4 regions of the Bacteroides nordii genome follow, and region 4 is predicted to be linked to each of the others. Evidence: riboswitches for the same ligand, from Rfam matches in the RefSeq annotation. Region 4 holds a riboswitch; each other region holds the start of a gene.
What was found. Region 4 has a riboswitch for cobalamin ahead of K8P02_RS11140 (TonB-dependent receptor plug domain-containing protein). Riboswitches for the same ligand answer to the same signal wherever they lie in the genome.
Positions count from the first base shown of each region.

Region 1: it holds a riboswitch for cobalamin, as region 4 does, so the genes downstream of both, K8P02_RS13355 (anaerobic ribonucleoside triphosphate reductase) here and K8P02_RS11140 (TonB-dependent receptor plug domain-containing protein) in region 4, are expected to answer to the same signal.
Region 2: it holds a riboswitch for cobalamin, as region 4 does, so the genes downstream of both, K8P02_RS12475 (TonB-dependent receptor) here and K8P02_RS11140 (TonB-dependent receptor plug domain-containing protein) in region 4, are expected to answer to the same signal.
Region 3: it holds a riboswitch for cobalamin, as region 4 does, so the genes downstream of both, accC (acetyl-CoA carboxylase biotin carboxylase subunit) here and K8P02_RS11140 (TonB-dependent receptor plug domain-containing protein) in region 4, are expected to answer to the same signal.

Region 1 is NZ_CP082886.1:3,360,897-3,364,174, reverse strand. It holds gene K8P02_RS13355 (anaerobic ribonucleoside triphosphate reductase) at 1-1,648, opposite strand, end outside; cobalamin riboswitch at 1,839-2,028, opposite strand; gene trhA (PAQR family membrane homeostasis protein TrhA) at 2,125-2,775, opposite strand.
Region 2 is NZ_CP082886.1:3,098,366-3,101,643, forward strand. It holds gene K8P02_RS12470 (TolC family protein) at 1-542, shown strand, start outside; cobalamin riboswitch at 1,446-1,659, shown strand; gene K8P02_RS12475 (TonB-dependent receptor) at 1,790-3,278, shown strand, end outside.
Region 3 is NZ_CP082886.1:3,290,296-3,293,573, reverse strand. It holds gene accC (acetyl-CoA carboxylase biotin carboxylase subunit) at 1-1,496, opposite strand, end outside; cobalamin riboswitch at 1,633-1,847, opposite strand; gene K8P02_RS13120 (cation:proton antiporter) at 2,021-3,278, shown strand, end outside.
Region 4 is NZ_CP082886.1:2,767,844-2,771,121, reverse strand. It holds gene K8P02_RS11140 (TonB-dependent receptor plug domain-containing protein) at 1-1,819, opposite strand, end outside; cobalamin riboswitch at 1,990-2,198, opposite strand; gene K8P02_RS11135 (DUF5106 domain-containing protein) at 2,330-3,259, opposite strand.

The DNA of each region.
Region 1 (3,278 bases), 590 kb from region 4:
TGCGCTGATATTGATAACGGGCATAGAGCTGATCGGCTACTAAAGTGGCCATCTCATGTACTGATTCCAGGAAAATCTCTTTGGCTTTCATCTCAATGGCATCCGTATTACGCTTGTCTTCAATGATATTTTCTGCCTTAATGCGTGCCTCAATAGCTAAGCGGGGCATATTCAGAGTGGTGAATGAGAGATTTCCGCGTCCTAATGAAGATTTTTCTCCGACAACATTCTCAAATACGCGTGTACGACAACCCATTGTTGCCAATTCATAGCGATAACGTTTCGGATCGTTGGCATCCCATTTCTCGTTTTGGTTGAACGGTGCATCCAGGAACATAAAATTGGGGAATAGTGCCTTGGCTGTTGTACGGCAGGCTTTCAGAAAAAGGTCGAAGTTGGGAGCACTGAAAGTCATGCGCCCTTCCTCTGCTGCTTCAAAATCACTCATTGCCTTTTGATAATCTTCTTCTGAGTAAGATACTCCGTTTTTTACCTTAAATATCTGAATGGGGAATACCGGTACTTCTCCGCGGGTACCGAGCCCTTCGATAGTGGCTGTCAGTAGTTCTTCAATCACCATGCGCCCTTCGGCAGAAGTATCTGTTCCGTAATTTATAGAACTGAACACCACCTGGTTGCCTCCACGTGAATGCATTGTGTTGAGGTTGTGAATAAAGCCTTCCATAGCCTGGTGCGTATCTTTGCGAGTCTGAAAGTAAGCTTTTTCTATGACTCGTGCCAGATGTTCTTTGTCTATATTGATCTGCAGAGCGGTTAGCGCCATACGCAGTGTTTCGCGTTCTAGTTCACTGGTTTTGATAGAAGGAAGGTGTTCTTCTATTAATGCGCGGATCGCTTTTTCTTCTACAGCTGTGTTGCTTTCCATTGCAACGTAGAAACTGATGAATGAACTCAGATGCTTGCGGAATGATTTGCTTACTCCCTTCGCCATGAAGAAGTCGAATGCAGGGATTGCTTGTCCGCCATGCTGCTCATTCTGGTTGGTCTGAAAGATGATAGTGGCGAGTGTTGCATAGCTTTGTATGCTTTGTGGAGTACGGATACTTCCGTTTTTGGTACGGAACCCGCGCTCGAAGAGGTCGTCCATATCATACTGAATACAGGTCGTCGTCTTTGTCGGATAATAATCCAGATCGTGGATGTGAATGTCGCCCAACTGGTGTGCTTCTGCAAATCGTTTGGGTAACAGGTATTTATATGTATAGTCTTTGGTCACTTCCGATGCAAAGGTCATCATCTGACCTGCCGGAGTGTGACTGCTCATATTTGCATTGCTCAGATTTACATCGTTTTTGTCAATGGCTACAATACCATCCATTACGTGTTTCATTTGAGTTTTTTTATCACGTTCTGTATTACGCCATTCGCGGTAGATAATGTACTTTTTGGCTACTTCGGGCCGTACTTTCATTAATTCTTTTTCTACCAGATCCTGAATCTCTTCTACAGTAATAGTGGGATTGGAAAAACGGCTGATGACATTCATGGTAATGTCAGCCACGAGCTGCTGCTCTTCGGTGATGCCGGAGGCACTGAACGCTTTGGTTATAGCGTTCTTAATTTTACTAATAGAGAAATCTTCTCTTTTACCATCACGTTTGATGATACAAATTTCAGCGTAGTTCATAACTTTAACTCCCGAAAGCTTTGTTCAGTTGACAGTGGACAATTGACAATTGACAGTTTTTGGCTGACCAAAAGGCAGTTGACGTTTGACAACTGAGTGGTTAATAAAAATATAGGCGGCAATTAAAATCGGATAAACAGTAATCGCTCACTGCCAACTGTCAATTGTCAACTGTCAATTGTCCATTGTTAATTGTCCATTGGTTCCGGCCGGTCTTCTGACTTATCCCTCCTTCGCACGCCTTCCCACGCATAAAACGCAGTGACATAATGTGCGGATTCTCAGAGAATTACAGCAGCGGGTACTGTCGCCGATTTGCACAGCGTTCCCTTGTGACTAAACCTCTTTTTAGTTCCGGAACCGGGACAAAGATAAGAGATTTACTTATAGGTATAAAGGCTTTTAACATTAAATTTCGGGAAACTTTTCTTTCTTCCTGATACAGAAAGTTTTCCAAAACGGAAAACTTTTAAGATTTATAAGACCATCCAGATTGCTATAATATGCCCTACGCTACCTCCCAGGCAGAAGAGATGGAATACTGAATGCATATAAGGTTTACGAAGAGAATAGAATACTGCACCGATGATGTAAGATGCACCTCCACCTATCAACCACCAGAAAGCAGGTGAAGCTCCCATCTCCGAAAGACAGTTCATTAGTGGTTTCAGGGCTATTAGGATAGCAGCACCCATTCCAATGTAACAACATGTTTCGAGGTTACTGTGTTCTTTCAGTTTCTTGAAACTCAGAATAAAACCTGCAAGTGCGGAGAGCCATACGAAGGTGAAAATTCCCCATCCCCATCCGCCGGCATGCCGCATCACCAATAGTGTAAATGGGGTATAAGTGCCTGCGATATGCAGGTAGATAGCTCCGTGGTCAAATTTACGCAACAATTCTTTTCTCGGTCCCGGTCTGGAAGCATGATACCAGGTTGAACTGATATAGGACGATAACATACCTGCCAGATAGACTGCAATGCAGGTAACTGCCCAGTTCGGCTCACTACCGGTAGCCGCTTTTACCAGCAGGAAGTATCCGGCTATAACTCCCAGCAAAATTCCGGCAGCGTGACTGAGTGTATTAGCGAGTTCTTCGCCATGAGTATATCGATGATTATCCAATGTTGCACATTTTAGCTTTCGGCCGTAAAGGTACTCTATTTTTCTAAAACATTTTCCTGGTGGCAGTTTAAAAATGGATAATAAGGGTACTTGCTCAGATATGAATCTATTTACGATTAGACGATTTACGATGTACGATTGAAGTTACTCTTTTAAAAGCTTGTTTCAGCGCTGTCAGAAACGGAGTAATCCCAATCGTAAATCGTCTAATCGTAAATAGATTCATATCTGAATAGTAACGAAGATTATGGGTATATCTTTTCGGTAGCGGAAGTGCCCCTAAACGACATCGTCACCGTTGCCCGGTGTCGTACTTTGTTTTTCTCAGAAAGGAACGTTCCTTTTCCCGGTGAGCAGCCTTGTTTTACATGTACATGTTTCACTGCTCCACATGTACATGTCGTACTGTCCCACATGTACATGTCGTACTGCTTTACATGTACATCTAAAACAACGCTACACACCGAGGCATCATACGTTCCTCTATGAGGCAGAGCTTTATT
Region 2 (3,278 bases), 330 kb from region 4:
TACTGCAACGCCGTTCCGATTACGCCAGTACGGAAATCAACATAGAAAAAAGCGAAGCACAACGAAAGGCCGCCCTTAGCCAGTACAACCCGCAAGTGAACATGTTCCTATCCGGAGGATGGGCTACTGCATCTCCCAACATGGGCTATGACGTTGCTTTCACTCCGATTTTGGGATTAAACGTGAACATTCCTGTTTTCCGCTGGGGCGCACGCTTCAAAACCAACCGCCAGCAGAAAGCATATATTGGTATTCAGAAGTTACAGCAAAGTTATGTGACAGATAATATCAGCGAAGAACTCTCAGCCGCTCTTACCAAACTAACGGAAACGGAACATCAAGTGACTACTGCACAAGAAACAATGGATTTGGCAGAAGAAAATCTCAGTCTGGCCACTTTCTCTTATAATGAAGGGAAAGCGAGTATGGTAGATGTTCTTTCGGCCCAGCTTTCATGGACGCAGGCACACTCAAATCTTATTAATGCACACCTTGCCGCTAAAATGGCAGTAGCCGAATACCAGAAGGTGATAAGCTATTAAGGTGCTTCCCGCACGGGGAGGTACGCCGGGCGATGGCTAATTGAAATGCAGAACGCAGATTTTCACAAAGGACAATAAGTATAAGATGAGGAACAACAGTCTTTTAATCTGCGATCATCCACGTTTCACCAAATAAAAAACTCTGTGCAAGTTCGATTCATTTCGAATTTATTTACGATTAGACGATTTACGATGTACGATTGGGATTACTCTTTTAAAAGCCTGTTTCAGCGCTGTCAGAGACAAAGTACTCCCAATCGTACATCGTAAATCGTCTAATCGTAAATAAATCCAGTTTTGAGCCTAATGGTGTTTGTCATTGCCATCCGTCTCTTTCTCCGGTATTGATAAAGCCCCCTCCCGTAGAGTAACGTATGAAGCCTCGGTATGTAACGTTGTTTTAGATGTACATGTAAAGCAGTAAAACATGTACATGTAAAGCTGTGAAACATGTACATCTAAAGCAGTGAAACATGTACATGTAAAACAATGCTGCTCACCGGGGAAAGGAACGTTCCTTTCTGAGAAAGACAAAGTACAACACCGGGCAAGGCTAACAATACCGTCTATGGGCACCTCCGCCATCGAAAAGATAGGGCCATCATCTTCGTTATTGTATGGTATTTCACCACAGAGTAACACGGAGTTCCACAGAGTCTAAATCTTTATTGAAACGCAGATGATTGCAGATTCCCGCAAAGGGAAACAAATCTAAGATAAAGAACTATAGTCTTTTAATCTGTGTTAATCCGCGTTTCATCAAATAAATAGTACTCTGTGGAACTCTGTGTTACTCTGTGGTGGTTTTTACTCATGTCCATACGTTTTGAATATATCTCGAGTCCTGCCTTCAGAACAAACAAATATTTCCTCCCTTCTCTTTCATTATTACCCAATTAATTTCTAACTTTGCCCCCGCATAGGTTCATCTTCTCCATGCATTCGGAGAAAATGATTAAAAGGGAATCAGGTGAGAATCCTGAACAGTCCCGTTGCTGTATGTTTCATTCAAGCGTAGTAAACACATACTTCATGCCACTGAAAGGCTTTAAGTCGATTGGGAAGGCGTTTACTTACGGAAACGAGTCAGAAGACCTGCCATGCAATACGTTCAATAGCTTTCGAGGACAAGCTATGGATTCAATCATCTGTACACGAGTGATGTGTCACAGAAATGATTATTCATACATAATTGGTACTCTTTAAAGCTATTTGATGGATAAAATAACTATCAAATAGATATATTAATGGGAAATACTACGTTTAAACGGTTCCTGTGTCTATGTGGAATGTGTACTTTAGTTTTGTCCATAAAGGCACAAAGCAAGCTGGACAGTATACAAAGACTGGATGAGGTAGTGGTTACAGCTAAAAAATATAAGGAAGTTATACCTGCACAAATTTTAAAAGGAGAAGAATTGCAGCGATTGAACAGCTTTTCAGTTGCAGACGCTATTCGTTATTTTTCTGGAGTACAAATAAAAGATTATGGTGGTGTAGGCGGACTCAAAACTATCAACATCCGTAGTATGGGGACCAACCATATGGGAGTTTATTATAACGGAATACAGTTAGGTAACGCACAGAACGGCCAAGTTGATTTAGGAAAATTTTCCCTCGACAATATCGAAGAAGTATCTTTGTATAACGGACAAAAAAGTGATATATTCCAATCCGCTCGGGAATTCGGTTCTGCCGGAAGTATTTATCTCACCACCCGCCATCCGAAATTCAATAATGGAGAAACAGCCCATATGATAGCCAAGCTAAAAGCTGGCTCTTACGGCCTTGTCAATCCTGCTATCCTTTACGAACATAAAATCAACGATAAAGTAAGTTCAAGTATCAGTGCCGAATGGATAAGTTCAAGTGGAAAATACAGTTTCCGGTACCGACGTGTTACTCCGGCAGGAGAGCTTGCTTATGACACCACCGCTGTCCGCCATAACAGCGATCTGGATGCCATGCGAATGGATATCGGATTATATGGAACATTCGACACAGGAAAATGGAGTGTTTTCGCTTACCATTATACTTCCGAACGAGGAGTTCCGGGAGCTATTGTGAATAATGTATGGAAACGGGGAGAACGATTATGGGATCGAAATTCGTTCGCACAAGGAACTTATCAACAAGATATCTTGCCTAAACTCAGCACCCGTGTCAATATTAAATACGCCTATGATTTTACACGTTATGTAAACAATGATATATTACTCAAACTAACTAACAATGTTTATAAGCAAAAAGAAATGTATCTGTCATGGGCTAACAAATATTCGCTTAATCCGAACTGGGACGTTTCTTTATCCTACGATTTTCAATGGAATGATTTAGAAGTATTCGACACCGCTAAAGATGTTAATATGGAACACATTTCCAACGCAGCTACCCGTGGGACTCATTGGCTATCACTTGCTACAGCATTTACTCTGGCAGACCGTTTAAAAATGCAAGCCAGTATTTTGGGGACTTTTGTTGACGAAAAAGCCCACCAAGTTGACAAAGCGCCTAATAAAAAGAAACTCACTCCCGGTTTGTTCCTCTCCTATCAACCATTCAAAAAACACGAATTGATATTCAGAGCTTTTTATAAAACAGCTTACCGTATGCCCACATTTAATGACCTCTATTACACGGACATGGGAAATGCTGCTTTACGTCCTGAAACAGTAACTCAATATAATGTGGGAATAACTTATGAACTCACCCGTAAAAATAAAACATTTAACTATT
Region 3 (3,278 bases), 520 kb from region 4:
CCTTTATGTAGTCCGAATTCTTTCCACTTACTGATCGGACGGTTATCGGTAGCCGATCCGCTATTTTCTTCAAGATTCATCAGATAATCCATATAGGCGGCAATCATGGCAATCTTTTCAGAACGTTCGCTGGTGTGGGTGATACACTTTTGCAGTGCTTCGCCATTCTTTGCAATAAAACCGGTGTCATAATGCCCTTCTACAAAGTCGGCAGTATCCATGATACAACGCAGGTAACTGATGTTGTTTTTCACTCCTGTCAGTTTGTATTCGTGGAGTACCCGGCGCATGCGCTCAATGGCGTATTCGCGGGTGGTAGCCCATACAATCAGTTTACCAATCATCGGATCATAGTAGATAGGGATCTCATATCCTTCGTATACGTAGCTATCAATGCGTACACCGATGCCGTTTGGTTCAGTAATCTGTTTGATCACTCCCGGACTGGGCATGAAGTTCATTTCGGTGTCTTCTGCGCAGATACGACATTCAATGGCGTGTCCGCGTTGTTTGATATCCTCTTGTTTTAACTTCAACACCTGATTATCTGCTACTTTGATTTGCTCTTTTACCAGGTCTACTCCCACAACTTCCTCTGTAATCGGATGTTCTACTTGCAAGCGGGTATTCATTTCTAAGAAGTAGTAGTTGCGGTGTTTGTCTACCAGAAACTCAATTGTTCCTGCACCGATATAGTTGACGGCTTTGGCGGCAGCTACTGCCTTTTCGCCCATATCTTTGCGTAATTCGGGGGTTATAAATACCGAAGGACTTTCTTCTACGATTTTCTGGTTACGGCGTTGTACGGAACATTCACGTTCACATAGATGAATTACATTTCCGTGTTTATCACCCAGAATCTGAAATTCAATGTGATGTGGTTCCTCAACGAATTTCTCCAGATATACGGTATCGTCTCCAAATGAGGAGAGCGATTCGCTTTTGGCTGTAGTGTAGGCTTCTTCTACTTCATTAGCATTGTGGATCAGTCGCATCCCTTTTCCGCCACCGCCCATAGAAGCTTTCAGCATTACCGGATAGCCTATTTGGTTGCACAGTTCTACGGCTTCTTCCACGCTTTTCAGGTTTTCCTGCGTACCTGGAACTACCGGAACGCCCGCTTCAATCATTTTGATACGGGCAGCAATTTTATCTCCCATTGCCTCCATCGTTTCCGGATTCGGACCGATAAAGATGATCCCTTCTTCCTGGCAACGGCGGGCGAATGTGGCATTTTCCGATAAGAAGCCATATCCCGGATGTATGGCATCTGCATGGCACATCTTCGCCACTTCAAGGATCTTTTCTATATTCAGATAACTCTCTTTTGATGCGGCCGGACCGATGCAATAAGCTTCATCGGCATAGAGCACATGCTTTGCGGTGCGGTCTGCTTCTGAGAAAACAGCGATACTTGCTATTTCCATTTCCCGACAGGAGCGCATTACTCTCACGGCTATTTCTCCGCGATTGGCAACTAAGATTCTTTTTATCATATTCATTTCTCAATTAAATGCATATACGTATTAGTGCTTTTCCACCCTGTGGACACACTCCACCCGGTGAAAACACAGTATTTCTAAGATTTGGGGCTAAACGGCGATACTTTCTTTCCTAACCCACGAGGTGAGAAAGTATAAATTTTGACTGGCAGGTCTTCTGACTGACTCTCATCTTACAGGCCTTCCCGATGGATTTTTTACCTCCGTCAGTGGCGCGAATCTGGTTAATTTATAAGATGTTCTATAGAGCTTCACAGCAGCGGGACTGTCCGGGAGTTACACCCGATTCCCTTTTAATCTTCATCCGTTGACCACGGATTCCGAACCAAATCGTGCGCAAATATAGAGAATTATTGAATAGGACGAATCTTTTTTGCACGAAAGTTTACTTTTTGTGCAGTCTGAATAAAAAAGCAGGTGTAAAAGCCTGACAGTTGAAACACAATGCCCTCTTTTTTTGTTGTTTTAAATGAGGTACGTGACCTTATGCAAAATAAAAACCTATAAAAATACATTTCATGTCGCATTTACCAACTTTGATTGCCGACCTTGCACTGATATTGATATCCGCAAGTATTATAACTTTATTGTTTAAATGGTTAAAGCAACCTTTAGTTTTAGGCTATATTGTTGCCGGATTACTGGCTGGTCCTTATGTCCATATTTTCCCTACTGTAGGGGATATAGCAAATGTTAATATCTGGGCCGAAATAGGAGTTGTGTTTCTGCTTTTTGCTCTCGGTCTGGAGTTTAGTTTCAAGAAACTTATCAATGTGGGGTCAACAGCCTTTATCACGGCAACTACTGAAGTTATCAGTATGTTGCTGATAGGTTATATGGTGGGATATCTGCTGGGATGGGGTACCATGAATTCTATTTTTCTGGGTGGAATGCTGTCTATGTCATCCACTACCATTATTATCAAGGCTTTCGATGATTTAGGGTTGCGTAGCCAGCGGTTTACAGGTATTGTATTCGGTACACTGGTTGTGGAGGATCTGATTGCTATTCTGATGATGGTTCTTCTTTCTACGATGGCAGTAAGCAAAGATTTTGTGGGTGAAGAGTTGTTGGTAAGTGTGCTTAAGGTTGTTTTCTTCCTGATACTGTGGTTTCTTATCGGTATTTTTATCCTTCCGGCTTTCCTGAAAAAAGCAAAGAAGCTGATGAATAACGAAACACTTCTGATTGTTTCTCTCGGGCTTTGTTTGGGAATGGTAGTGCTGGCTACCTATACCGGATTCTCGGCAGCTTTAGGTGCGTTTATTATGGGTTCTATTTTAGCTGAAACGATTGAGGCGGAACATATTGAGCATATTATACAACCGGTGAAAGATCTCTTTGGAGCAATCTTCTTTGTGTCTGTCGGTATGTTGGTCAATCCGGCTGTATTGGTTGAATATGCCTGGCCGGTTATTATTATTACACTGGTCACCATTATCGGTAAAGCCATATTCTCTTCATTGGGTGTTCTTTTGTCGGGAGAGTCACTGAATATTTCCATCAAATCCGGGTTCAGTTTGGCACAAATCGGAGAATTCGCTTTTATCATTGCCGGCTTAGGTGTTTCTCTCAAAGTACTTGATCCGTTTATTTCTCCGATTATTGTGGCTGTATCTGTTATTACAACTTTCACTACTCCCTATTTTATTCGCCTGGCAAATCCTTTTGCCGAATGGCTTTATAAAGTATTACCACCCAAAGTTCAGGAAATGTTAGCTCGTTATGCTTCCGGTAAAAAGACTGTGAATCACGATAGTGATTGGAAGAAACTAT
Region 4 (3,278 bases):
CGTACGAGAAATTAATCCAGGGTGTTTCTATTCCCGCTTGTCCCGAACCTGATACACGGGGCGTATAAGCAATCTGGTGCTTGTAAGTTCTTTTTTGAGGTTCATTTACCGGATCGGTCACATCCAGTGCGCGCTGGTAAGTATAGTTTCCGGAGAGATTGATACGCAGTTTCTCCATCGGTTGTAATACTATGTTTCCGGTGACATCCACTCCTTTTATTTCTACTTTTCCCAGATTGGTCATGCTCCACACAAAGATATCTTTTGTGGGGGTAGCGATGATCTTGTCCGACACCTTATTATAATAGGCATCTATGGTTACAGAGAGATAGGGGAGGAACTCAGAGATAGCTCTGTTATATGTAACGCCGATATTGTATTGCCGGGTATTCTCCGGGCGTAAATCGATATTGCCTACTTCGCCATAATATAAATCGTTGAAGTTGGGCAGGCGGAAAATGTCCTTATAGAAAAAGCGAATTCGGAATTCCTCGCTGCTGAGAGGCTTGAATGAAGCACTTACATAGGGAGTTAGTTTACGGTGATTGCCTGCACTGGCTCCTTGCTGAGTTTTTTCATTAATCACTGTAGCGAGTGCCGAAGCTGAAAGCGTCAACCATTCATTTACGTATTTTCCGGCTATTACCGTCAGCCATGAGTAACGTGTAGGATAGGCGAATTCGTGCAGGTTGGCATTAAGGGTATTGATACTTCCGTCTGTAGAGAGTGAAAACGAAAGATTGTCCAACGCCCGGAAGAGTGCCGATGCTGACAGATAGTATTCCTGCTGATAATAACTGTTATCCTGTTTACCTTCTGAGTTATTGTAAGTAGGGTCCAGATAACGCTGGTAACTCCAGTTCCATTTTGCTGAGGTCTGGAACACCCATTGGCGGTTAAATTCCTTTTTGTACTGGCTTTGCACAAAAACGTTCTTATCCCATAAGTGCTGTGCCGCGTAGTCATAATACAGTGAAGTGGCATTGGGCAATCCGCGTGATGATTGATAGTAATATGCTTTCATCCGCCACTGTTCTGTTGCAGAGAAGTTTCCGAATAGTCCGGCTTCGGCACGTAAGTTTTCCACCTGTGTATTCCTTCTTTTCTCGCGGGAAGTCATGTCATTTTTATCACCATAATAGAGTGTGAAAGGATATTGCCCATCTGCTGACATCCATTCGCTATTGGCAGAGAACGCCCATTTCTTACTTATTTTTTGCTCTATCATCAGAGAAGGATTGACCAGCCCCCACGAGCCGGTTTTAAAAGAACCACTGATGTTTGTTTTTTTATTGTCATTGAATCGTGGAGTCAACGTCTGGATATTCAGTAACCCTGCGGATGCAAAAAAGCGTGCAGGTTGGAATATGTTGTCGCTTTGTCCATTGCTGAGCGATAACCGGTCTACATTGTCTAATGAGAAACGTCCGATATCAATTTGTCCCGTTTGACAATCCGTTAAAGTAATACCGTCATATCCTATGGCTGTATGCTGTGCTCCCAGGCTACGTAGAGATATGGTTTTCAGTCCTCCGATACCACCATAATCTTTGATGGTTACTCCTGCGAAATGTTTCACTGCATCAGAAACCTGTAATGCATGCAGGTTTTTAAGTTCTTCTTTAGAAAAAACTTGTATGGGAGCTGTCGAACGTATTTCCCGTGTCTGGTAGCGGTCGGCAACAATCACTTCGGGGATCGAATAAATATGTGTGGTATCCACTTTTTGCTGCTGCGCAGAAAGCAGAGGAATATAGAAAAGGTAGCAGGTAACTGTACCCCAGAGTTTATACTTAATGATCTGTCTCAATTTGTTCATCTCATTAGTTTTGCATTAAAATGTCCGGGCGAAATCCCTTCGGCCGGACATATAAATAAACTTGGCAGAGTTTATTAAAAAAATATACTTTCTCTGAATCAGAGTGGTGAATGAAATGATGGATAGAACTTATCCGGCTCATTAGACTCAACGCTTTTTCCTCGAAAGCAATGAAAAAAGATAGCATGGCAGGTCTTCTGACTTGTTCCTGTTACGAACGCCTTCCCAGGATTTCCCCAGTGGCTAAAGTGGTAGTTGTTCATAACATAATTCATTGGAACTTACAGCAGCGGGACTGTTCAGGATTTACACCTGATTCCCTTTTAATCGCATTCTTCCGAATAAGAAGAGGTTGCGAACCAATGCACGGCAAAGATAGGAAGAAAATTCAGAATAACAAAAATAATGTGGTAATATGCCAATGTGTCAATATGCCAATGTGCCAATTACCATGCGGCGTGGCAGCGCAGCCAATTGGCACATTGGCATATTAACACATTGGCACATTAATTATTGCATTGGCAAATTATCATAGATAGCCTGTATTGTAGCATCTTTCAGTAATACCTTTTTGTTGGCATCCAGTAGATAAAGGGTTGGAATGGCTTTCAGGTCGTAGAGATTTTTTGTTTTGATGGTGAATGATTTATCATATCCGTTAATCCATTCGGCAGGGAATTCACTACGGTGTTTTCTCCATTCATCCAGTTCCTCGTCAGGATAAAGAGAGAGAATGGTTAATTTTTTCTTTTTTATCAATTCGCTTACCATGGGAATACTTTTCAATGCTTCTATTGTTTCCGTACAGGCATGGCAACCGGGATTGTTGATGAATAGGAGGGTGTAGTCGGATTTTATCTGATAGAGCGTACCTTGTGCGCCCGATGCTAATGTATACGTAAAGTCAAGTGCTTTTGTACCTACACGGTTTTTTTGTGCGAGTTCCAATCGAGCCTGTGGGCGAATCTTTTCAGTTTCACTCAGGATAGGAGAGGCTACCATTGCTTCCAATACCGGAATATAAAACTCTTCATTTCGCAACGGTGAGTTTGGATCGTAGAGATATTTGTCTGCTAATTCGGTGATGTGGTCAAACATCTTTCTTTCTACTTCCGTTTTCTGGATTGTTTCTTTCATGACCTCCTGTGCTGTTCTCAGGGGTACATGATTCAGAATGTCGCAATAATCAGCCCAGGCTTGTTCGGTGATGTCCGGATGATGAATATAGTTAGTATCTGCAAAGTTGACATTATCCCAATAATGGCGTACCAGAAAATCAGCCCTTAATTCCGGAGTATTCAGCATAGCGGGGATAGCGGGTAAGGTGAATGTTTTAATACTGTCTTGTGGGATATCAGTAGCCTGACTAGTTGCATTTCCACTTTTGCAGGAACAGAGACAAAGCATAAGAGCAATTGGAAGATACTTTATATATTTCATTTTCCAGAATTTTTATTGT